DNA from 2 places in the Halioxenophilus sp. WMMB6 genome. Region 2 is predicted to be linked to the other one. Evidence: predicted binding sites of a transcription regulator. Region 2 holds the regulator's gene; the other holds the start of a gene.
The links. Region 2 encodes FNR, which switches genes on or off when oxygen is low (the NO sensors DNR and NnrR bind a similar motif). Its sites were predicted from a motif close to TTGATCTAGATCAA; they were not measured.
Positions count from the first base shown of each region.

Region 1: SBL51_RS21265 (YdcH family protein) is a predicted target of FNR. The motif match lies at 6,146-6,159, and genes of this name have one in related genera.

Region 1 is NZ_JAWMQR010000012.1:52,731-64,082, reverse strand. It holds gene SBL51_RS21305 (hypothetical protein) at 189-740, opposite strand; gene SBL51_RS21300 (NifB/NifX family molybdenum-iron cluster-binding protein) at 1,187-1,675, shown strand; gene SBL51_RS21295 (hypothetical protein) at 1,736-2,167, opposite strand; gene SBL51_RS21290 (hypothetical protein) at 2,492-2,833, shown strand; gene SBL51_RS21285 (formylglycine-generating enzyme family protein) at 2,931-4,064, opposite strand; gene SBL51_RS21280 (class I SAM-dependent methyltransferase) at 4,102-4,794, opposite strand; gene SBL51_RS21275 (NUDIX domain-containing protein) at 4,803-5,285, opposite strand; gene SBL51_RS21270 (TraR/DksA family transcriptional regulator) at 5,516-5,830, opposite strand; gene SBL51_RS21265 (YdcH family protein) at 5,837-6,082, opposite strand; gene SBL51_RS21260 (hypothetical protein) at 6,279-6,677, opposite strand; gene SBL51_RS21255 (Nif11-like leader peptide family natural product precursor) at 7,435-7,653, shown strand; gene SBL51_RS21250 (alpha-ketoglutarate-dependent dioxygenase AlkB) at 7,654-8,328, shown strand; gene SBL51_RS21245 (hypothetical protein) at 9,049-10,323, shown strand; gene SBL51_RS21240 (hypothetical protein) at 10,373-11,352, opposite strand, start outside.
Region 2 is NZ_JAWMQR010000014.1:15,488-26,839, forward strand. It holds gene SBL51_RS22330 (lysylphosphatidylglycerol synthase transmembrane domain-containing protein) at 1-450, opposite strand, end outside; gene SBL51_RS22335 (NAD-dependent epimerase/dehydratase family protein) at 841-1,854, shown strand; gene SBL51_RS22340 (ArnT family glycosyltransferase) at 1,876-3,420, shown strand; gene SBL51_RS22345 (phosphatase PAP2 family protein) at 3,449-4,132, shown strand; gene SBL51_RS22350 (Hsp20/alpha crystallin family protein) at 4,368-4,784, shown strand; gene fnr (fumarate/nitrate reduction transcriptional regulator Fnr) at 4,879-5,616, opposite strand; gene SBL51_RS22360 (coproporphyrinogen-III oxidase family protein) at 5,764-6,963, opposite strand; gene SBL51_RS22365 (hypothetical protein) at 6,952-7,083, shown strand; gene SBL51_RS22370 (hypothetical protein) at 7,491-7,634, shown strand; gene puuE (allantoinase PuuE) at 8,170-9,081, opposite strand; gene SBL51_RS22380 (purine nucleoside permease) at 9,345-10,466, shown strand; gene SBL51_RS22385 (adenosine deaminase) at 10,476-11,352, shown strand, end outside.

The DNA of each region.
Region 1 (11,352 bases), on a different contig from region 2:
ATTTAATTGCGCGGCACTCAATTAATAGCATCAATAGGACAATCCATACCGCCACTCCAGGCAGCAACAATTGACAGACAGCAGCAATTGACGAACTCCACCCTTTTGCTATTACCGGTTCACGCTCGCAGCATAGCAGCGTGAACTCAGTTGGATGGAGCCCGCAATTCGAACCGAAAAGAGAGCAGTTACAACTGCAGCTGCTTTAAGTTGAGCGAACTCAAACTGCTAACCGACTGCTCGCTGAGTGGATTCTCTTTTGCCAGGAGTTTGGCCAGATTGGGGCTGGCGGAGACATCCAGCGAGGTAAGGTTGTTGTTGTTAACCCGCAGGTCAGTCAACGCCACACTGTTGCTAAGATCGAGCTGTTTCAGGTCGTTAACATCGGCCCACAACTCCTCAATCAGGTTGTTGTTGCTAACGTCCAACTCTTCCAGATCATTCATAAAGATCTCAAGATGGGTTAACTCTTTACAGGCGCTGATATCCAGGCTTTCAATAGCATTGTTACCCAGAAACAGCTCTTCCAGCTTAGTGTTTTTGGAGAGGTCTACGTCTGTCAGGCTGTTGCGGGTGAGATCCAGCAATTTCAGCTCAGTCAGAAATTCAACTCCGGTGATATCCTTGATCTTTTGCTTGCGACATCGCAGTTCAACCACCTCTTCGGCACTTTCACAACCTGTTGCCAATACGCAGGCCTTAAATGCTTCGTCTTTAAACTCAATATCGGCAATTTTCATAGACGCTATCCTCTACGCATTAATCAATAAGTGACAGTTGATGTTTACCCTACGGGCAACTCTGTGCTGCATACAACAGCGCGGCATTGTCGGATTTGCTACACAACCTGGAAATCCATGGCGTGCTGATCGGGCACTGGCCACTGCCTTCCGGGCTGACAAGCCCTCTACACCTCTTACCAACAACCTGAAAACGGTACAGCCGAAGCAAACAGCACTGTAAGCGCAGTTTCCGCAACGGATTACCCGTTTTTCAGCACGAAACAAGGGGCCAGCGCAGGGCTTACCCGCTGCTCGAATTGTTTTTGGTCAATTCAATGAGGTTATTTCAAGAGCCATGCCACTCCACCAGCGGGACTGGAACACTTTTCGCTGGATCAGTTTCAAACTGGCTGCTTATCGTTAGCAAGGCTAATGAGAGCTTTATATGTGTGGAGACTATCGCTATGAATACCCTTGCTGAAATCAGCTGTGTAGCCGACTTACAACCCGAGGACGCCGCTCCAAACGGCAAATTAACAGTGGCCTTTGCCAGCCAGGACGGGGAAATGGTGGACCAGCACTTTGGTTCCGCGCAGGGCTTTTTTGTCTACGAAATTGATGGCGATGAGGCCGAACTGATCGCCAGTAAAATTTTTCCGAAAGAGCTTAAAGATGGTAACGAAGACAAGCTCAAGCCCAAATTACAGTGGCTCTTGGGCTGCGACCTGGTCTACTGCGGATCTGTGGGCGGCTCCGCCACCAAACAGCTGGTCACGATTGGCGTTAACCCAGTGGTGGTAAAAGAGGGGCCGGATGTGGAGGAGATTATCGAAGAGCTACAGGCCGAGCTCAATGGTGAGCCCTCCCCTATGCTGAAACGCATTCTTGCCAAGAAAGCCCCCAAATCCGATGACCGCTTCGACGATATGGAAGATGAGGACTGGGAGGAGTAAAACCTCCCTAGCCCGGTTTATTCAGCCCTCCCAACTACCCGGCAAGGCTTAGCCAAGCCTTTAGTTGGGTAGTACGATCTTATCGGCACCACTAATTAACGGCGGCAGCGCCCGTTTCCAGTTGATGGCATCAAAGCGGATGTCTGTGGTTTGAAAATAGTCGATGGCATTAGTGACCACGTCTTCCAGTATCGCCGCCACGTAATCTTTGGCGCGCTCAGAGTTGTTAAACGTCTCTGGCACCGCCGCCTGAAAATAGAGTGTATTGTCATTGGCGGTATAGCCACCCATACGCATTCCATCAAACGGCGGTTTATCGCCGTTAAACGCCAACATAAAGGTGATATCCAGTGTCGGCCCCGCCTGTAGTCCCTGGGTTGCCTCCTTTTGCGTGGCAATGCTCAAAGCAAACGCGGTAATAGCCCGCTCCATGGCCGATTTTTCCAAATCGCGGCTGGGTAAATTCATGCTAATCGATAGGGGTTGCATCACAGATTCTCCAAATTTGAGCGAGTGGCCAGGGCAGCTTGCTACCCTGGTCGGCACGCCATCAGCCAAACAATTTGGCAAGCGTTTGTCCTTCTGCAAGCAATCAGCAATTTTCAATCCCGCCGTGCTTTCGCGTTTTTCTACGGCTAATTGCCCTTTTCTGTGGTGGTTGCGACACAGACGTCGACTGCCTTGTTGCTTAGACGACAAAAATTTTGATTTTGGTCAATATTAAGGAGTAAGAGCGGCTTGACGGCGTGGCACAGGCATTGCTCCAGAGCAACCATACTGGCTGATTTAATTTTTACGACACTATTGGAGAAGAGCATGGCTGCCACCTTTGAATTGAAAACCACCGGCGACTCAATTTTTCAATTTGATTTTTATAACGGCAAAGGCGATCAATTGATGATGAGTGCCGAGTTCGCGAGCAAGTCCGAAGCCGAGCAGGCCATTCAGGAGGTGCGCGTGGGTTCAATGATGAGCGATATGATCGCCGTGGGTACCGGCCCCGAAGGCGAGAAGTTTTTCGTCATTAAAAACCGTGGCGGCCAGGTACTGGTGAAAAGCGTGCTGTTTGAAAATGAGATGGTTTTTAACAATGCCCTGCACAGTGTGCGCGACAACGCCTGCATCGCTCAGGTAAAAGATTGCACTGCCGTCAGCTGAGCGATTTACCAGCTGAGGCACCGCCGGCGCTCAACAGCACCGGTGGTGCGGTTTTCACTGTCGGGTCTTTAGCTATCGGGCTTTTTACTATCGATAGCTACCACTCGTTTATGACCGTGCGAAAACCGATGTGGGACGTGGTTAAGGTGTACTCTTGTGGCTGCCGGGCGGATGGCCGGTAACGCATGCAGTAGGTGGGCGTACAGAGGTAAGAGCCCCCCTTAATGACATGCTGCCCCGGCTGTACCATCTGCTCGCCGGCGTCTGAGGCGTGGAAGGGTTGGTATGGGTCCCGGACTATCTCCCAAACATTACCGGCCATATCAAACAGGCCGTAATTGTTGGCCGGGAAACACCCCACCGGGGCCGAGCCAATATAGCCATCGCTGCCCTTGTTTTCCGTCGGGAACTGGCCCTGCCAGGTGTTGGCCATCCACTGCCCATCTGGGCGAAAGTTATCGCCCCAGGTATAGGTCGCGTGCGCCAAGCCCCCGCGGGCAGCGTACTCCCACTGGGCCTCGGTGGGTAGCGACCGGCCCGCCCACTCGGCGTAGGCAGCGGCATCTTCATAAGCGACATGGACCACCGGGTGGCTCATACGGCCTTCAATGTTACTGGCCGGCCCCTGTGGGTGGCGCCAGTCCGCGCCCGGAATAAAATGCCACCAAGCCGAGATATCATCCATTCGCGGCGGCTCCTCGGGTGCGATAAACACCGCCGAACCCGCCACCATCTCCTCTTCCGGGAAGCCGGGAGGAAACCACTCCTTTTTGGGTTTGCGTTCCGCCAGGGTGACATAACCTGTCTCGGCAACAAATTGGGCGAATTGGGCGTTGGTCACTTCGTGGCGATCGATCCAGAAGGGTTTAACGGTAACCGCCATTTCGCTGCGCTCTTCGTAGAAGGGCTGAAAGTTACCCGTACCGTGATCTTTATGGCCGGCATCATTACCCATAACGAAAGTGCCACCCGCCAGGTGCACCATGCCCGGATGCTCACCTTCCGGCTCGGGCAGGCCACTGTAGTTTTGACAGAGGCGCTGGTCAGAGGGGTTAGGGGCAGAGGGGTTAGGGGCAGAGGGGTTGGGGTCAGAGGGGTTGAAGTCAGAAGGGTTGAGGCCAGAGGAGTTTTGATCCGGGCTGTTTGGGTTGGTAGTGGCCGCCTCTGCGAAAGCACTAGCCAGCGCCACCAACAAATAATACAACAGTACTTTTTTCTGCTTGCGAAACATCCTGATGCTATCTTTCTTTTAATAATTAATTTTGATTTTACGGGGTAGACGAATCAACCGCCTGGGTGGAAACGCCTGTCGAGCGATAGATATAGACATTATTGAATTCATCCAGCTCCGAGAGATCGGGCACTGTATGGCTGCGCTGAAAATCGACAATGGTAAGCCCCGGCAACGGCTCACCTTTTAATCGACAGTCGGCCATTAAAATCTCTCCAAATTTTTTCTGCATAGTGGCCAGCAGCGGCAGGTTATCCCGATCGTAAAAGACATCGGCCACAGTCACCAGATCCGTGCTGGGCGCGGTGCTAAGTTCGTTACACAACTGCAGGCTCACGCCATTGAGCGCGGCATTGGCCTCTGCTGCCAACAGAGCATTGGCGTCTTGGTCACACACCCACACCTCGCGCGCACCCGCCAGCTTGGCAGCAATGGCCACCACGCCGGAGCCCGCGCCGAAATCGAGTAGCGACCTGCCCGCAACCCACTCGGGGTTGGCCAGTATCTGCTTGGCGAGCACCTGGCCGCTGGCCCAGCAAAACGACCAAAATGGCGGGTTATCCATCAGCTCGGCGGCCTGCTCATGGCTCAACTGCCACTGGGGGTAGTTGGCATCGAGCAGCCACAACTGAATAGCGTCGCATTGGGGTAGACGGGTGAGGGCCAACTCGCCGTTGGGGATCTTTTCGCGCAGCTTCTCGGTAAGACGCTCTAACGGGGATAGCGACATCGTTCTCCTTACGCGCCCCTGCGCTTGGCCAACCACTCGGTGACGGCCAGGCCGGTGGCCATTGGCCACCCCTGTAACTCATCCACCGGTACGATTTTGTAGTCATCCAATTCGTGGTTGAGGCGCACCTCGCCCCAGGCCCGGGCATGATAGGCGATAATCACCTGGTTCTGGCGGGCAAAAGGGTAGACCCCCACCAGAGAGATCTCGTCGCACACCAGTGACAGCTCTTCCTCGGTTTCCCGGCGGGCACACTCAATGGGATCTTCTCCGGTCTCCAGAAAGCCGGTAATGATCGAGTAGAAGTCAGGCGGCCAGCTGACGTTGTGCGCCATCACCACCCCATCGGCCACCTCAACAATCACCGCCACCACCGGAGTGGGGTTATTCCAGTGGACAAACTGACACTCCAGAGTAGAACAGCCGAGTCGTATTTGGTCATCTATCAGCTGTTCAGCCAGCGGGCTGGCACATTCCGGGCAGTATTTCATGCGTAATCTCTGTGCTATCGACGGCCCGCTAGTCTACACCGCAACGGCACCACCAGCCTAATAACAGACCAAAGGCCCCGATGACGCTAGAGAATCGAAAACGGCGAAAAAGACACTATCGGCAAAATAGACAAAAAGCCCGGGGACAGACCGGGCTTTAGCTTGGAGTACCTTACCTTAGCGAGATAGTCAGACGCGATGGTCAGGCCAGGTGGTGTGACTGGGTTGATTTAACTGGCGCACTTCACACAGAGGGTGGCTTCAGGAATGGCCATCAAGCGCGCCGGCGCGATATTGTCACCGCAGGCTTCACAGACACCATAACTGCCATCGGCAATTCGGGCCAAGGCCGCGTTGATATGGCTGATCGACTCCCGGGTCTCCTGGGCAATTCGCTCCAAAACCTCGTCATTCTCACGCTCTTGGGCCTGCTCTTCGGAGTCGGCTGAGTGGGGCTGGGTTAAATCAGAGGTGATTTTCTGCAACCGTTGTTGCAACACATCCAATTGGCTGCGCAACTGCTGTTCTATTTGGGGCAGATTCATAAGGGGCTAACCTTGTGTCTGTTTCAAAAGAGTCACCATCTCATCTTTCAGGTGCAGACGCTTCAATTTGGCGGACTCCTCCTCCTCGGTTGAGGTAGGGGTCACCTCGTTCTCCATGTTTTCAATCTCTTTGGTTAACTCGTGGTACTCATCAAAAAGCTTGCGGAAATGGCTATCGGAGGTTTTCAAGGCGTGGATTTGATCTTTGTATTCCGGTAATTCGTGCACTAAATCGTGATGTTCTACAGCCACAGGATGGCTCCTTAGTTGGGTGATGGTTCGCAGAGCAGATTATGACGAATCCTGGTTGAATGCTTGATATACATCAGCTTCAAACCGAGCCCTGTCGAAGGCAGTGAGGAATCAGCCGATCCGGCAGGTGGACCGTAGAAAAGAATAACCAGTATGACCCGGCCCGCCAAGCACAGTTCAGCAAAACTGAAGGCGTTTAGTTTAAACGCCTGCTAAACCCCGAATCCATCCCCTCGGTCAGAGCCCGCTGCAGCTGGGCACTGCGCAGTTCCGATTTGGTCTTCGCCAATGCGCGGCTGAGCGCCACACAGCTAGCGCCAGTTACCGTGCAGTGTTGGCGACAATCTTCGATGAGGAGATCGATCTTTTCGCAGACGCCCTGGCCGACATCCGCTCGCCCCTGGGCGAAACAGCAACGTGCCAATCGGTGGTAGCAGAGTACTGCCGTTTCTATGGTTTCACTATCGCCGCGCCAATGGCGTACATGCTCGGCGGAAGACTCACAAGCGGCGATATAGAAACTCTCGGCATCCGCCCACAGGCCTTGACTCGCCAATGACTCTGCTTGGGCGAGTAACTTTTTACTCTCATACATGCTCATTTACCTTTTTTATTCTGTTATTTCACCGCGTGGGTGATGTTGCCCTCTGATCAAGTAAAGCGCTGCTCCAAACACCAGCGCTCACGATCAAGCAATTCAAAAATCAAGCCAAATGATAATAATTATCATTTGCAAGTTTGTGCATACATGTTCGCAGCGACTATTCTGCAATTTATATGCATGTTTAATTAACTGACTGTGCAATGAGACGAAGCTAAGTCAAATACCCCTAAAAAAGTATTAACCCTATGATATGTCCCAGTCCCCCTCAAGTAGGTCGATTTACTTATTTATCCTCAGCTTTCAACGTGTTATGAGCTACCTATCGGAGCCATCTGAAGTCGACATTAACCGGTTCAGGCATTGGCAACGACTGTCGTAAAGGGAACAAATTGGACCACTGAAAACGAGCGTTGCGCGTGCAGACGAAGACCCGATTCAACAAATCCCAAATTCTGCAGCAACCTGTACCAATTCCGACAATTTTCACCAAGGTGGGACACCACCCTTTGTTGCAAATCCGCCAAAACAGCCACCCCCACCGGCACCCGCAACAGAAAGCAGATCAGGCACTTTCCTACAAATAGCAATAACTATTTGTTTTTAAATAACTTTTTGTTAACTGCTTTTTTTGCCAAAGGCCAGACATTAGCGGCTAACTATTTGCTCATAACCCCCTGTTGCGGCTAAGCCGTACCGTTCCACCAGATTACGACCTTTAGTTCCACCAGATTAAGTGAGAGATAAGACCATGTCTGTAAATGTGATTGCTGCCTTCTCTGCCAAGGCAAAAAGCGACCCGGCACTGGCCGAACAATTGAAAAGCTGTCAAAAACTTAAAGAGATGTTCGCCCTTGCTCGGGACAACGGCTTCGAGTTTGATGAAGACTCCCTCTATCCGCCCAATGAGCCGCAATTTACGCCCGACCAGCTCTCTGAGCGTTTGGTAAAAGCCCTATTGCGAGCCTAAATGTCGGCTTCGGTATTTGAGGTTGCGCCTGTACCGGCGGTTACCAGTGAACCGCCGGTCACCTCTATAGAGGTACCGACAAGCCGGACCGTGGATGAACGTATCGCGCCCTTTTTGAGCTTGTGGGATGGCTTTTTCAATCGAGCCCAGCAGGCCGATTACCTGCAGTACTTTCTGCATCAACACCCCTGGCCAACCAACCACTACTCGGTGGCCGGTCGCTCCTTCCAACTGCCCAGGCAGCAGACCTGGCATGCAGACCCAGGTATCGTCTACAGCTACACCGATAACCTGCTTACCTCCCAGCCCTGGAATGCTCTGCTGCTTCAGATTCGCCGGGCACTGGAAGCCAAACTCAACTATCCGTTTAATGCCGTGTTGGTGAACCTCTACCGGGATGGCAGCGATTATGTCGGCTGGCACAGTGACGACGACCGCGAAATGGGCACCGAGCCGCTCATCGCCTCTGTCACTTTCGGCGCGACACGAGGTTTCCAATACCGCTCTTCTGCCACCGGCGAGGTCGGTGAACTGGAACTCAACAGTGGCAGCCTGCTGGTTATGCACCCGGAATTTCAGCGTCACTTCCAGCACGGAGTCCCCCCCGCCCCGGAAATCCATCAGCCGCGCATTAATCTGACCTTCCGCCGGGTACTGCCACCACCCGCCAAATAGGTGGGCAGGCTACCGCCGTCAGCCAACTTGCCTGTTTGCCTACACAGCTCCGCAGCCCTATTGCCGATTAACGGATGATTTTGTTCGGTTTGCAACCAGTGACCAACACGTCACTCCGAATCAAGCACCAAAATTGAGCAGGCAGCTGACCCCGGCCAACTGACGCTGGCCGTGTGGGGAGAAGAAATGTCCTTTTAACCGTATTGAATAGAGATTTATCTGCCGCAGTGGGTGATAAGTGCGCAATAACTTCGCTAATTGCCTCACTAACCCGGGGCGAGCGGATGGGTTAGGTACGGTATTTGTATGTCCCTCTTCTGCAACTAGCGAAAACGACAAGATAGAGTATCGCGGCCAGTTAGAAATTGTGACTGCGGTAGCAAGATAACGTCACCGGCTGGGGCTTTTCGACCAAAGGTTAGCGCTGCCTTATCAGCGTTAGCTTGAAAACCAACAGCGATTTGTCATGCCCGAAAGGGATGAACTATACCTAGAGTGACGGCGGGGCTAACCAAACCGGCAAGAAGCTGTAAGCCCACCTCTCGAGCACCCTCCTGGTGCCAGGCTGATTCGTGGCCAACAACCAGGGCTGGTGACTCTCTCTCAAAATAATAATCACAACCATAACGAAAATAGCGTCGCGTAGGAGCGCGGGTGCCTTGCTACTAGGGTTTTGTGTGTCTGTTTTTTGAGATTGGGTATTTGTAAGAGGATAGGTTAATGAAAGTCCGCCAAACCATTCACAGGCTAATGCTGTGTGCATTGCCATTTGTTTCCGGCACAGGCATGCCAGGCATAGCTTTAGCCGCCGGCGAAGAGCCGCTGCAACTGGCTGCCCTGCACACCAACACAACCTCATCCAAGCCTAAACCTGTGGCAACCACCGTTGCCGACGCCATCGCCGCCGTCCAATCTGAACAGGGGCCCTACGCCGCCGAGTTGGGCCAGCTCTACACCAGCCTCGGTATGCAACTGCAACAGCAGCAGGACCACAGCGCCGCCCTGGAGGCCTTCAAAAGCGCCATGCACGTGGAGCGTATCAATCAGGGCCTCTACTCAACCGGGCAAGAGGTGATTCTGGCCGCTATGGTAGAGAGCGCTGTGGCCATGGACGACTGGGAGCTGGCTCAGAACTTTTTGGGTCACTGGCAGTGGCTGGCGACGGAACATGGCGTCGATGGCCCGGAAAAATTCCTGCAAGGCGTCCGCCAGTTGGCCAGCCTGCACATGGTTAACTACTTCGGCCACGATGCCAGCGTTGGCGGCCGGCCTGAGCTGCACCTGCTGCGCGCCAACCAGCTGTTTACCAAAGCGTTGGCTACACTCGAGCAACACTATGGTACGAGCGATCAAGCCATGGTGCCGTGGCTCTATGATCTCTCCGTCAGCGCCTACTATCTGTCGGTGGTGAGCGTTGAAAAAAATCGCCCTATCGTCGACAGCAAACTGGAAGCCAACGACCCAGCCACCACACTGGCCGCGCAGAAAGAGAATTTCATTATTGAGCAGTACAACTCTGGGCGCGAAGCCATTGAGCGTATGGTGACAATCGAAGCCAGCGACGGCGACCACGATTTTCAGTCGCTGTTTGATGCCGAAATTATGCTGGCCGACTGGTACATGCTCTACAACCGGCCGGAGTCTGCCCGCAAACAGTATCGCAAGGCCTACCATACCCTATTTGAAAATCTGCAACACGATAGCGACAATGGCAACGAGATTGTCCGCCTGCCCGTCGACCTGCCCAACCTGAATCAAGCTAAAGATCTCGAGCAGGAGCCCGCCGGAGACTATGCTGTGTTTCGCTACAATGTCTCCTGGCGCGGCAATGCCAGTGAGGTAGAGGTCGTCGAAACCAGCATCGACAACCAACGCGCCCTGGCCGCACTGAAGAACTCCCTGCTTAACCGCAAGTACCGGCCCAAGCTGATTGATGGCGAGCCAGTGGATGCCACCGGCGTGGTTAAACGATACCCACTGCCAGCCACACTGTAATCTGCCTCAGCCAAGCTGATAACCAGCCCCAAAGGGCTGGTTATCGCTCTTAGGGGGCGGCCACCACCAGAGGTTGCGTCCAGGCCATCTCCACATCACCCTCGGCAAAGGGATTGTGCTTGGCCTTACTGGAGATGATACGCGCCCGAACATAGATCTCATCACCGGTAGCCACATAACTCGCTTTACGGCCCTCGACTACCTTCAATAGCTGGCCGATCTCCGCACTGTAGCGTTTGATGGCTTTATGCTCGTGATCCGTAACCCCCATGTGATCATGCGGCACAACACTCATCTCGGGCTCCAGATCGACTCCGCGCCGGGTACCGACAAACTCCACCCGGTAATCGACACCCCGTTCAGCGTCAATTTCCAGATCGATGCGGTTGTCGCTGATGGCCAACTTTTTCAACGTCACCCCGGTGCTGTTGTAGTAGTCGCCGCGCTTGATGGCCTCAACAATTTTATTGGGGGTTAACCACTCGGAACGCACCATGATCCAACCGCGGCCTGGGTTGGTCTCGCCCACACCCCAGCGGGTGTACTCGTGAGCATCATCCACTGCCACGCCGTAGAGCACACTGCGGTGCAGCTCGCCCAGGCGTTTGGCCAGTACGATATCCCAGATACGTTCGGCGCTATCGTGCAGCGCATCGCCGTAGTTATTGACATGAGGGTGGCCGTTGTACATCTCAAAGTAGCCTTCACCGGGGGCGTAATCGAGATAGAAAAAATCCTCGGCGGTTTGCGCGTAGTAGAAATTGGGGTGGTTCAGATGGACAAACATAGGTTGGCCAAATTGCTCACTTTGGCGGCGCACCGCATCAATATTGTTCTGAATGGCATCGGCCACACTGTTGCCAGCCTGCGGCTCTATTTTCTTCACCGTGTTAACACCATTCATATGGATCGGATGGGCGCGGAAGCGATCTGAAATCTCTTCGCCTTTGACAAAAATAAAACGGTTGGGCTGTTCATAGAGTGAACGAAACTCATCCAGAGTTTTTAATTTCACCTGCTTATCCCCGT
Region 2 (11,352 bases):
CATAAACAGCAGATCCAGCATGCGCAACCATACCAGCTGCGATACCGAGTCCAGCGCTGTAACACCGTAGTAGCGTTTCATTAAGATAGGGAAGGCCGCCTCGCCGAGGCGCATGGGTAGCAGGTTATTGGTAAATTGGTGCCAGGCTGATAGCTTGATCATTACGTGAAAACGGCTGCTAATCCGCTCTTTCAATAGCCAGTGAATGCGCAGGCCACGCAACAGATGGCTGGCAATGATCAACGCCACGCCGATCATCGCTTTGGGCTTATCCAGCTCCTGCCACGCCTCTGCCAGTGTCGCCCAATCGAGCCAGTGATCGACTACCTGGAGTAGAAGGATGAGGACGAGGGCTCCCAGTAACCACTTCCATGGGTTCAAGCCCGGCCAGCTTTGCTTGGTTGAATTGTGTGCGGGCATAGCGCTAACGAAGCCGAGTTGTTTGAGCATTTTTGGTGGTCATTCTTTACTGAAAACGGTTTTGCCCAGCACTGCTGTTAAGAGGGTAGGGTTGCATAACTGGGCATCGACGCTCTTTCAACTCCTCTGGCGCTTCTGTCGAGCGATTGTATATCGGGTTAATCGTGATTTTTGACAGAGCCAGACCAAAAGTTGCCTCCCTTCACAGCTGCATCCTTTGTTTGGCTCGCGATACTATTATGCTATTTTGACAGAATTGTTTCGGTAACGAAAAGTCGTTGTCAAAAAAGTGTTACTAGGCTGTAGTATTCTCTATTCGCCTTAAAGTTTTCTTAAGGGTGGATGAGGTATTCTTACAGCAACGCTGTTCTTCGATACCAGCCGGTCGCCTATTTCCAACCACATCGTCAGATAATTGGCATGATGTCTGAGCACGAACTACAAAAATTTTTCAAGGGAAAATCGGTACTCGTTACTGGGGTTGCCGGGTTTATCGGTTACTGGGTGGCCGAGTATCTGCTTTGGTGCGGTGCCAAGGTGGTGGGTATCGATAACCTTAATGAATATTATGATAGCCAATTGAAGCTAAGCCGCCTGGCGTTGTTGGAAAAGCACAGCCATTTCGTGTTTCGGCGGTTGGATCTCAGTGACGGTGCTAGCCTCAAAGCACTGTTTCCTGAGTTTGACTTCGATTTGGTAGTGCATTTAGCGGCCCAGGCGGGTGTTCGCTATTCAATCGATAACCCTGACGCCTACACTGAGTCCAATCTGGTTGGGTTTATGAACATACTGGAGGCGTGCAGAGACAACCCTGTTGATCACCTAGTGTATGCCTCCTCGAGTTCAGTCTACGGCAATAGTAGCGAAAGTATGTTCACTGAGGAGCAGGCGACTGATCGGCCAGTGAGTTTGTATGCTGCTACTAAAAAGGCTAACGAGGCACTGGCCTACAGCTATGCCCATCTTTACCAAATTCCGACAACTGGCCTGCGCTTTTTTACGGTCTATGGCCCTATGGGGCGACCGGATATGGCGTACTTTAAATTTGCCGAGGCCATCCGCCAGAAGAAGCCCATTGATATTTACAATGAGGGAGACCTCTATCGCGACTTTACCTATATAGATGATATTGTCGATGGCCTGGTAAAAGTTGCGCTAAAACCCCCCGCGGCCAGTGGCGGCAATGCACCCCACCGCATACTTAATATCGGCAATAATAAGCCGGTTAAACTCTCTTACTTTGTCGAACTGTTGGAGCAACTGCTTGGTTGTGCTGCCGTTAAAAATTATGTCGGCATGCAGGCGGGGGATGTTTACCGAACCTGCGCCAACATCGACCGTATCCATGCATTGGTTGGCTTTACGCCTGCGACACCGATTGAAGTGGGCCTGGAGCGCTTTGTTGAGTGGTTCCGGGAGTATCGGCAACTCTAGTTTCAACAGGCATGGTTTGCGATGACGGAGCTTGATAACACGCCACACACCCCTGCCTCTGTATGGCAGAGCGTTGGTTTAAGCGCAGTCTGGCGTAGCCCGGTTGTACTCTTCTATAGTCTACTTTTGTTGGCATTCTGCTACCGTTGTTACCTTATCTGGCAGCCCTATGTTGGCCTATTTTACGATGAGATCTACTACTACCATTGGTCATTAAGCCCGGATCTCGGTTACTACTCCAAGCCGCCAATGTTGGCCTGGTTGATTGGGGCGTTCACCTCTATTGCCGGTGACTCCAAAGAGGTGATTAAATTTTCTGCACTCTGTGCCTGGACGCTAACCAGCTGGGTTGTCTATCGGATAGGTTCTGATTTTGGTGGGAGGCACAGCGGTGCCGCCGCCGGCCTGCTCTTTTCCAGTATGCCCTTGGTGGGTTTCTACAGCCTGTTTATTACCACGGATTCTGTGCTACTGCTTTTTTGGTCGCTCAGCCTTTGGCAGCTGTTGTGGGCTTTTAAAACCGGGGCGCTCTATCGTTGGGCTTTAGTGGGGCTCTTTGCTGGCTGCGGGATGCTGAGTAAATACAATTTCGCAGTATTTCCTCTCACGGTTTTTATCTATCTGTTACTCAATCGTGAGCGGCGGCCGATACTGTCGCAAGCGGGCCCTTGGCTGGCGGTGCTTATCTCCGCTGCGCTGTTTTCACTCAACGTCTATTGGAATTACCAAAATCATTGGGTCTCTTGGCAGCACACCGCCGAGATCTCACAGTTGTCGGGCAATTTGATTCATCCGCTGAAATTGCTTGAGTTTCTGGTGAGCCAGCTGTTTCTGTTGGGCCTGGTGAGCGCCTATCTGTTGTGGCGTAACTGGCGAATGGTAGCGAGCCTTATCCATCAGCAGGAGTGGGCCAGAGTTGTTTTGTGGCCTGGTGTTGGCCTGTTGACCCTCATCGCTGTGCAGGCGCTGTTTAGCCGAGCCTTTGCCAACTGGGCTGCGCCGGCACTGATTAGCGCGGTGCTGCTGCTCGGCGCTGTGTTGCGGGAGAGGCCGAAGTCTTTGATGGTGGCGGTTGTCTGTAACTGGCTGCTATTGGCGATTTTTTATCACTACCCGGTGCTACTAAAGCAGGCTGGCGTTGAGTCGACCACCAAGAATAATCCATATGAACGCGTGCTGGGTTGGGATGAGCTCGGCAATCGCTTGCAGCACTATAAAGCAGACTATCCCGCAGCCGTGCTGGCGAGTGACTCGCGCAAGCTGCTGGCCTATTTCGGTTACTACCTCTATCCTGGCAGCAATAATTTTGCCTATTGGAACGAAGACGCTGGCCACATTCAGGATTACTACGATTTAAAAAATAATTTCAGTTATTGGCAAAATAACGATAGGCAGGAGTTTCTTTTTCTGACCAACAGCCCAGTAGCTGCACCGTTCATAGAACGATTTATGGACGTTCAACTATTGGAAACAATTCAAGATTATCATGTTACATCTGGCAAGCTCTTATATATTTATTGGCTAAGAGGGTTTCATGGTTATGGAGAAATGGTTCCTAAACAGTAGAACTCTAATACCGCGTTTGGATGTGGTCTTGTTTTTTGTAACAACGATCGTTTTTATTCTGTGGCCTGAGATCGATCTGTCCGTCAGTAGCACCTTTTATCACCACGGCTTTAATCTGGCCGCTCAACCGGAAGTGGTATTTATCTACCGCTTTTTCGCTAAAATTCACTTTCTTTGGTTGCTTATTCTGTTGGCCCTGCTTCTGCTCAGCCAATGGCAGCTAATTATTAAGCGGGGCGCCAGTAACTGGCATAAACTTCGGCAGGCTTCTGGTTATCTGTTTGTATCACTGCTGCTGGTGCCTGGCCTGCTTGTTAATACACTGTTAAAAAACAACACCACTGGGCGAGCACGTCCTGGTGATATTACTATTTTTGGCGGTGATTTACCCTTCACTGCACCACTCACCTATTCCGGCGCCTGCGATACTAACTGCTCCTTCGTCAGTGGTCATGCCGCCATTGCTTTTTTTACGATAGCCTTGGCCTGGGTGTTTGGTGATAGACGCTGGTATGTGTTTGGCTTTGCACTTGGTTGTTTGGTTGGGCTGACGCGCATTATGCAAGGAGGCCATTTTCTGAGTGATGTGGTTTTTGCTTATTGGGTGGTGCACTTTGGTTGTCAGTGGTTGGCTGAGTGCTTCCGTTTGGATCCAATTTTTCATAGTCCAGCTACCACCGCTTACCCGCTGCCGCAACTCTCTAATCGATAGCAGAGTAGTTATTGCCCGCCTTAATTAACTGTGCGGCTAGATATGCCAACTTGGTATTGGCTATGGTTGACGTATCTCAAAAAAATAATGTCTCCCAGTAGTACCTTAACGGGCATGTTGTACTCAAAGGTTGGTGAGCGAGAAAAGGTGGGATTTGGCAGTGTAGTGTTTGGTGTGTAGTTCGCTCTAACCTTTTTCTAAATGCAATGCATAGTGATTTCAGGAGGGAGTAACCATGAGTTTAGTACCACGCAATTCACTTTGGGATATCGATAACTTCTTCGACTCTTTCTTTGCCCCCGGGGAAGGCGCTGCCGGAGTGTTCGCACCGCGGGTAGATATCAAAGATAAAAAAGATCACTACGAAATTCGTGCTGATCTGCCAGGCGTTAAAAAGGAAGACATTCACGTTACCGTGCACAATGGCCTGCTAACCTTGGATGCCAAAATGGAGAGTGACGAGAAGCAGGAAGAGGGCGATAAAATCATTCGACGTGAACGCCGGTTTGGTAGCTACCAGCGCAGCTTCAATTTGGGGCCAGGTGTGCAGGAGAGTGATATCAGCGCTCAGTTTGAAAATGGCGTGTTAACCTTGCAGGCGCCGAAGGCACAAGAGTTGCCACCCACACAAAAGAAAATTGAGATCAAATAGTGATGGACGCTGCTGTGGCCAACTCTGATGGTTCAGCCCAGCGTAGTGGTAGAGCTGGAGCAGAAGAGTTGTAAGCAGCAGCGCTTATGACTGGCTAGCGGGAGCCGACTTCCTGTTCGTAAGTGCAGTGAGTACCGGCCAGTTCGCTTAACCCCACCAAATCGATGATGGTGATGTCCCGCTGGCTGACCGCGATGAGCTCCTCTTTTTGGAAGCGTCGAATCAGGCGGCTAACGGTTTCTATGGTCAGACCCAGGTAATTGGCGATGTCAGTGCGTGACATGGAAAGGCGGAACTGGGTTGCTGAGTAGCCGCGCTGAGAGTAGCGGCTGGAGATGTTGATGAGCAAAGCGGCCAATCGGTCTTCGGCTGAGCGTTTGCCCATCATTAACAGGAACTCATTGTTGCTTTGGATCTCTGCCGAGAAGAGGTTATAAAGCTGCTGCTGCAGGGCTGGTACTTTCTGTGACAAGGTGTCCAGCTGAGCCTGGGGTAAAAAGCAGACGCTGCTGGTCTCTAATGCCTCTGCGAAGGTGTTGTGAGTTTTGCCGTGATAAGCATCAAAACCCAAAATTTCACCAGGGAATGCAAATTCTGTGATCTGACTATCGCCGTTGGTGGCGATCACAACTGATTTGAAGCTGCCAGAGCTAATGGCGTACAGGCCATCAAAGTGGTCGCCTGAGTGGTACAGCGTTTCGCCGGCGTGGAGTACCCGTTTCTGCTGGACAATCCCCTCAAGATGATTGATGTCCTCCCCGGATAGGGTGTGGGGCAGACAAAACTTGCTGACGGCGCAATTGCTGCAGCGAACGTAGTTACTGTTGGCCATAGCGTTTTAAAATCCTAGGCGGGTGCGGTAAAGGGAGAGTGTACAAAAAAAATGGCGAGAGTGCATGCCTTCAAAGAAGGTAAATCGTAAGTAGCTAATAAGCAAGTTATGCGGGCTAAATGGCGCCCCTATCGCATGAATGGTTAACTAGTGCGCCAAGTTGCTATCGAACAGTGCTGCCAGCTCGGCTGCGAACCAGCGCCCTGAGCCGGTCAGCCCAAAGCTGTTGGCATCATTTTGCAGTATGTTATCGGTTTTTAGGCAGTTCAGCACTGCCATCTCATCGGCAAAATAATCATCAAATGGCTGCTGCCACCGCTGTTCAAAATCTCTCTTGCTAATACTTTGATTACAAAGAAGTTTTTCGGCTACAAACTGACGAGCCCGGTCATCCTCGTTGAGATACAACCCCCGGCTAATCGAGTGGTTCTGTTTAACCACCTGTTTGGTGTAGTCGCGCAGGTGGCGCTGATTCTGCCACAGGGCTGACGGTGTACGGCTGATCGCCGATTGGCCTATTCCCAGTTGAAAATCAAAGGGTTGGCTGCCGTAGCCCCGGTGAAAGCTATACAGAATGCCGTGCTCGGCAGCGTTATAGAGTGGGTCGGTGTTGCGCATAAACCCAACAGCGCCGAGTGGTGCGTAGCCTTGGGTCAGCCAGAACTCTGCCGCCAGATTTTGCAGGCTCACCAGTGTATTGGAGTCAGGTATCTCAGCTTCATTGAGTTGGGCCTGGGTTTGAAAGGTCGCCGGCTCGAACTGAAAGTGGCGCATAAACACACGTGTCGGCTGAAGCCTGGCAACCTGCTTTAAGGTGGCAGCGAAGCTGGCTTGCGTTTGGTAGGGGAGGCCGTAGAGCAGGTCGATGCTAATCAGCTTGATACCAGCCTGACGGGCGGCTGCGACCGCATCCTGTACCGTTTGGCCGGTATATTTACGGTTGGTGGCCTGCTGGACATCCACGTTGAAGTCTTCCAGACCAAATTGAACACGATTAAAGCCCAGACTTTTGATGAGTTGTGCCATTTCAGAATCGAAGAAGCGCGGGTCAATTTCGATACAATAATCCCGGTCGGGGCTAGTCGACACACCAAATTGGTCACGTATACCGCTCATCAGCCTGCGCAGCTCATCGGCCAACAGAAAGGTGGGGGTGCCGCCACCAATATAGAGCTGTTTTAACGGTGATTGGGTGAGTGGGGTGTCATGCAGAGCCTCGCCATACCACTGGATTTCACGCCGGAGCATATCCACATACTGTGCAGCCAGACCATATTGGCGGGTGACAACGATATTGCAATTGCAGAAATTACATACTTCGCGGCAGAAGGGGACGTGGACACACACAGCAAGCTGCCGGCACTCACTGCTTATGTCACGCAGGGCAGCGGCATCCAGGTTGAAATCCGTGAGCCGGTCAACGAGTGGTTGTATGGCTTGGATGCCTGGCAGATTGTGCAGTTTTGACCATATGTCTGTTGCTGGCGGGGAGAATGTGGCCATCGAAGTACTAATCCTAATTATCTAATAGACGCTCTCTGGGCCGTCACTGTTTGGCTGGCCCCCCTGCTTATGCGTCACGCTTTTGTGAATCTCTGCTTTCACTTGCGCGCCGCAATCGGCGGTTATCGTTATTATCCAGAGCAACCTTGGCTCCTCGCAAACGCTATGGGCGCCTATCCTGCGTCCATCTGCTCTAAATCAATTGCCAAGTTACTGTAACTACTCCCCACCACAACAGGTTGACATGTGTCAAGCCCCTGGGGGCGCCAAGGCGTAGTTTGCAAACTGTGGAGAGGGCGAATGACTTCTCCAAAATTGCCGGCTGCGTCCGGTAAAAGAGTAGCAAGCCAAATCGAATTGAGGGTTCAAAAATGTATATTGATACCGTTGTTTTGTCTGGGATTATTGTTGTTGTTGCCACTGCCGCCGTGGTGATCTATGCAACTAAATTTATGGTCAGTCATATTCGTGAAGAGTTGCGAAAAAACCCACCGGACGCACCTGCCCATAAATAGTTAAGCGGTTGATTGGTATTTTCGGGTAGCCGAGTACGTCGGGAAATGAGCGCATAAACTTGAACACTTGTATTGTTTGCGTGTAGCGCTAATTAGCACGGCTATTTGGGGAAAGCGGGTGAATAACTGTGCGCAATCCCTAACATGAATGTCGTTAAAATCGAATCCAGGTGTTACCGCTGATCGAGTTCCGGGTTTGGTCAGCGAGTGACCACTCCTATCTCGCCCGTTGTCTGAATCTGGTCTGAGTCGATAGTGCTCTTTACTGTACGGAAAATGGATAAGCCCGGCCGATTTAAATACCAGCGGGCGACTTCGCTGTTGTGTAGATAGAAATCGTTAATAGTAGAAAGAGCCGTTAATAAAAAGCAAATAGTGGTAACAAACCATTCACACGCTTCCGTTGCTATTTGGGGATAATGGTCGGCTTGAAATATTGTTCGGTGATAGCCCCGCCTGAGTGAGGGTCCGGGGCTGGCGGTTTAATTAACTGTTGCGTGGCAAACGGTGTAATCCATTGGCCTGCTATTAAAAATCACGCTGATATTGGCGGGTGTACCGCTTGCCAGTGACGGGCGATATCCAAACGGGTGGCTACCCACACTTGCGAGTGCTGCTGCACATAATCGAGAAACCGCTTGAGTGCCATCGCCCGTCCAGGGCGGCCAACCAGTCGGCAGTGCAGGCCGATATTTAACATCTTCGGCGCGGTTTTTCCCTCTTCGTACAAAAAGTCAAAACTGTCTTTTAAATAATTAAAGAATTGATCGCCGGCATTAAAACCCTGGGGCGTGGCAAAACGCATATCGTTGCTGTCGAGGGTATAGGGCACGGTCAATAACGGCTCTTCAAAATCGTAACACCAGTAGGGTAGGTCATCGCCGTAGGAGTCGGAGTGGTAGGCAAAGCCACCGTACTCGGCGACCAATAAACGGGTATTGGGGCTGTCGCGACCGGTGTACCAGCCGAGCGGCCTGCTGCCGGTGACCTGGGTGTGCAGCTCAATGGCCTGGGCCATCATCTCCCGCTCTTGCTCTATTGCCATGTCCTGATAGTGGGTCCACTTCAAGCCGTGACAGGCGATCTCCCAATCGGCCTTGAGCATCGCCTCCACCGCAGCCGGATTTTTGGCCAGTGCCTGGCCCACACCAAACACCGTCACCGGCAGCTGTCGTTCAGTGAATAGCCGGTACAGACGCCAGAAGCCTGCCCGGCTGCCATACTCGTAGATTGACTCCATGCTCATATGGCGCTGGCCGGCAAAGGCCTCCGCACCAATAATCTCCGACAGAAATCGCTCCGAAGCCGGGTCGCCATCGAGAATGCAATTTTCCCCTCCCTCCTCGTAGTTGATAACAAACTGCAGGGCGACGCGGGCATTGTTGGGCCAGTTGGGTGCCGGGGTGGTGGCGCCGTAGCCGATAAGGTCGCGAGGGTAAAAACTCATTGCTGTTCTCCGTGGGTGGCTCGTGGCCGATCTTCTGTGGCAATCATTCGCTTGTAGGGCGTGAGGATAATATTGGTGCCCGCTGGTGGAAAGTGCGACTGTTTTGCCTTAGCTTGGTGCGTGCTTAGCCGGCTAGTCTGTCCGCCAGGGGGCTATCCGCGTTACCATTCAAAAAATTGACCAACTAGACAGCTTTGGCACCAAGCCTGCTTGCGATATGGCCAAGCTTAACCATGAAATTAAAAATTGGGGGAAACCAATACATGAGAGGAGAACAAACGGTGACATTCTTTAACCGCTATGGGGTACTGGCCGTGGCGCTATTGGTCGGTCTGTTGACTGCCTGTGGTAAGCCAGCTGAACCAGAGGCAACCACCCCTGTGGCAGAGGCCACCAAGCCCATCGAGGTGAAAGTGGTGGTGGTTACCATGTTTGAAATTGGCGACGACAGCGGTGATACCGCCGGTGAATTCCAGCGTTGGAAGGAGCGCGCCGGCCTCGATACCCAATTTGCTTTCCCGCAGTCGCACCACGATCTCTATATGAACACAGAAACCGGCGTGCTGGGTATGGTGACCGGCATGGGTACCGCCAAATCCACCGCCGCCATCATGGCGCTAGGGCTGGACCCACGCTTCGATCTGACCCACGCCTACTGGTTAGTGGCGGGCATCGCCGGTTTCGACCCGGCCGACGCCTCCATCGGCTCCGCCGCCTGGGCCGAGTACCTGGTGGATGGTGACCTGGGCCACGAAATCGACGCGCGCGAGATTCCAGAAGATTGGCCCACGGGTTACCTGGCGCTGTTTGCCAAAGGTCCCTATCAAAAACCCAATCCTCCCAACCAGGGTGAAATGTTCCACATCAACGGTGGCCTGGCGCACTGGGCCTATGGCTTGACCAAAGACATTGAGCTGCCAGACCAGGCGCCCATCGCTGAATTGCGTGCCGCCTATACCGATTTCCCCAACGCCCAGAAGCCTCCCTTTGTACTGCTGGGCGACAACGTCTCCGCCATGACCTTCTGGCACGGCGAGTTACTGAATGAGTGGGCCAACCAATGGGTGAAATACTGGACGGAAGATAAGGGCGAATTTGTCTCTTCGGGTATGGAGGATACCGGCACTGCTCAGGCGCTCTTCTACCTCGACCGAGCCGGTTTCGCCGATTACGATCGCTTGATGGTGCTGCGCACCGCCAGTAATTTCAGTATGCCGGTGCTGACGGGGCAGAGCGCCGTGGAGAGCTTGACGGGCGATGGTGAAGATTACGCCGGGCTCGATATGGCACTGGAATCTGCTTATATCGTCGGCAACACCGTGGTGAGTGAAATCCTCAACAACTGGGCCACCTATAAAGCCCGTGTGCCTGGCAGTGAAGAGTAGGGGGCGGTGATGGCTGATCTCTCCGACTTGATTGCCCAGCTCCCCAAAACCGAGCTGCACATACATATTGAAGGTTCGTTGGAACCGGCGATGGTGATGGCGCTGGCGGCGCGCAACGGCGTCACTCTGCCGTATCAATCCGCTGATGAGTTGGCTGCACTATACGATTTCGACAACCTGCAATCCTTTTTGGATCTTTACTACCAGGCGACCGATGTTCTGCAAACCGAGCAGGACTTCTTCGATCTCACCTGGGCCTACCTGGAGCGCTGCGCCGCCGACCGGGTAGTGCATACCGAGATCTTCTTTGACCCACAAAGCCACACTAGCCGCGGCGTCAGTTTTGGCTCTGTAATTGGTGGCATCACCGCCGCTTTGGCCAAAGGCGAGAGTGAGCTTGGCATCAGCAACCAGTTGATTATGTGTTTCCTGCGCCACCTGCCGGAAGAGGATGCCCTGGCCACCTGGGCGATGGCACAACCCTACCTGGCGCAGATTGCCGGAGTTGGGTTGGACTCCTCTGAACACGGCTTCCCACCGGAGCTGTTCCAACGGGTGTTCGCTAAAGCCAAGGCGGCGGGGTTGAAGTGTGTGGCCCACGCCGGCGAAGAGGGGCCGGCCGAGTACATCGAACAGGCGCTTGATCTGCTGCACGTGGACCGCATCGATCACGGTGTGCGTATCACTGAAAGCGAAGCGCTGATGACCCGCGCGGTGGATGACAACATGGCGCTCACCGTCTGCCCACTCTCCAATGTGCGCCTGTGCGTCTACCCGAATATGGCCGACCACCCACTGTTGGCGCTGCTCGATAGAGGCCTGCGGGTGATGATCAACTCCGACGACCCGGCCTATTTTGGCGGTTACCTCAATCGCAACTATGCCG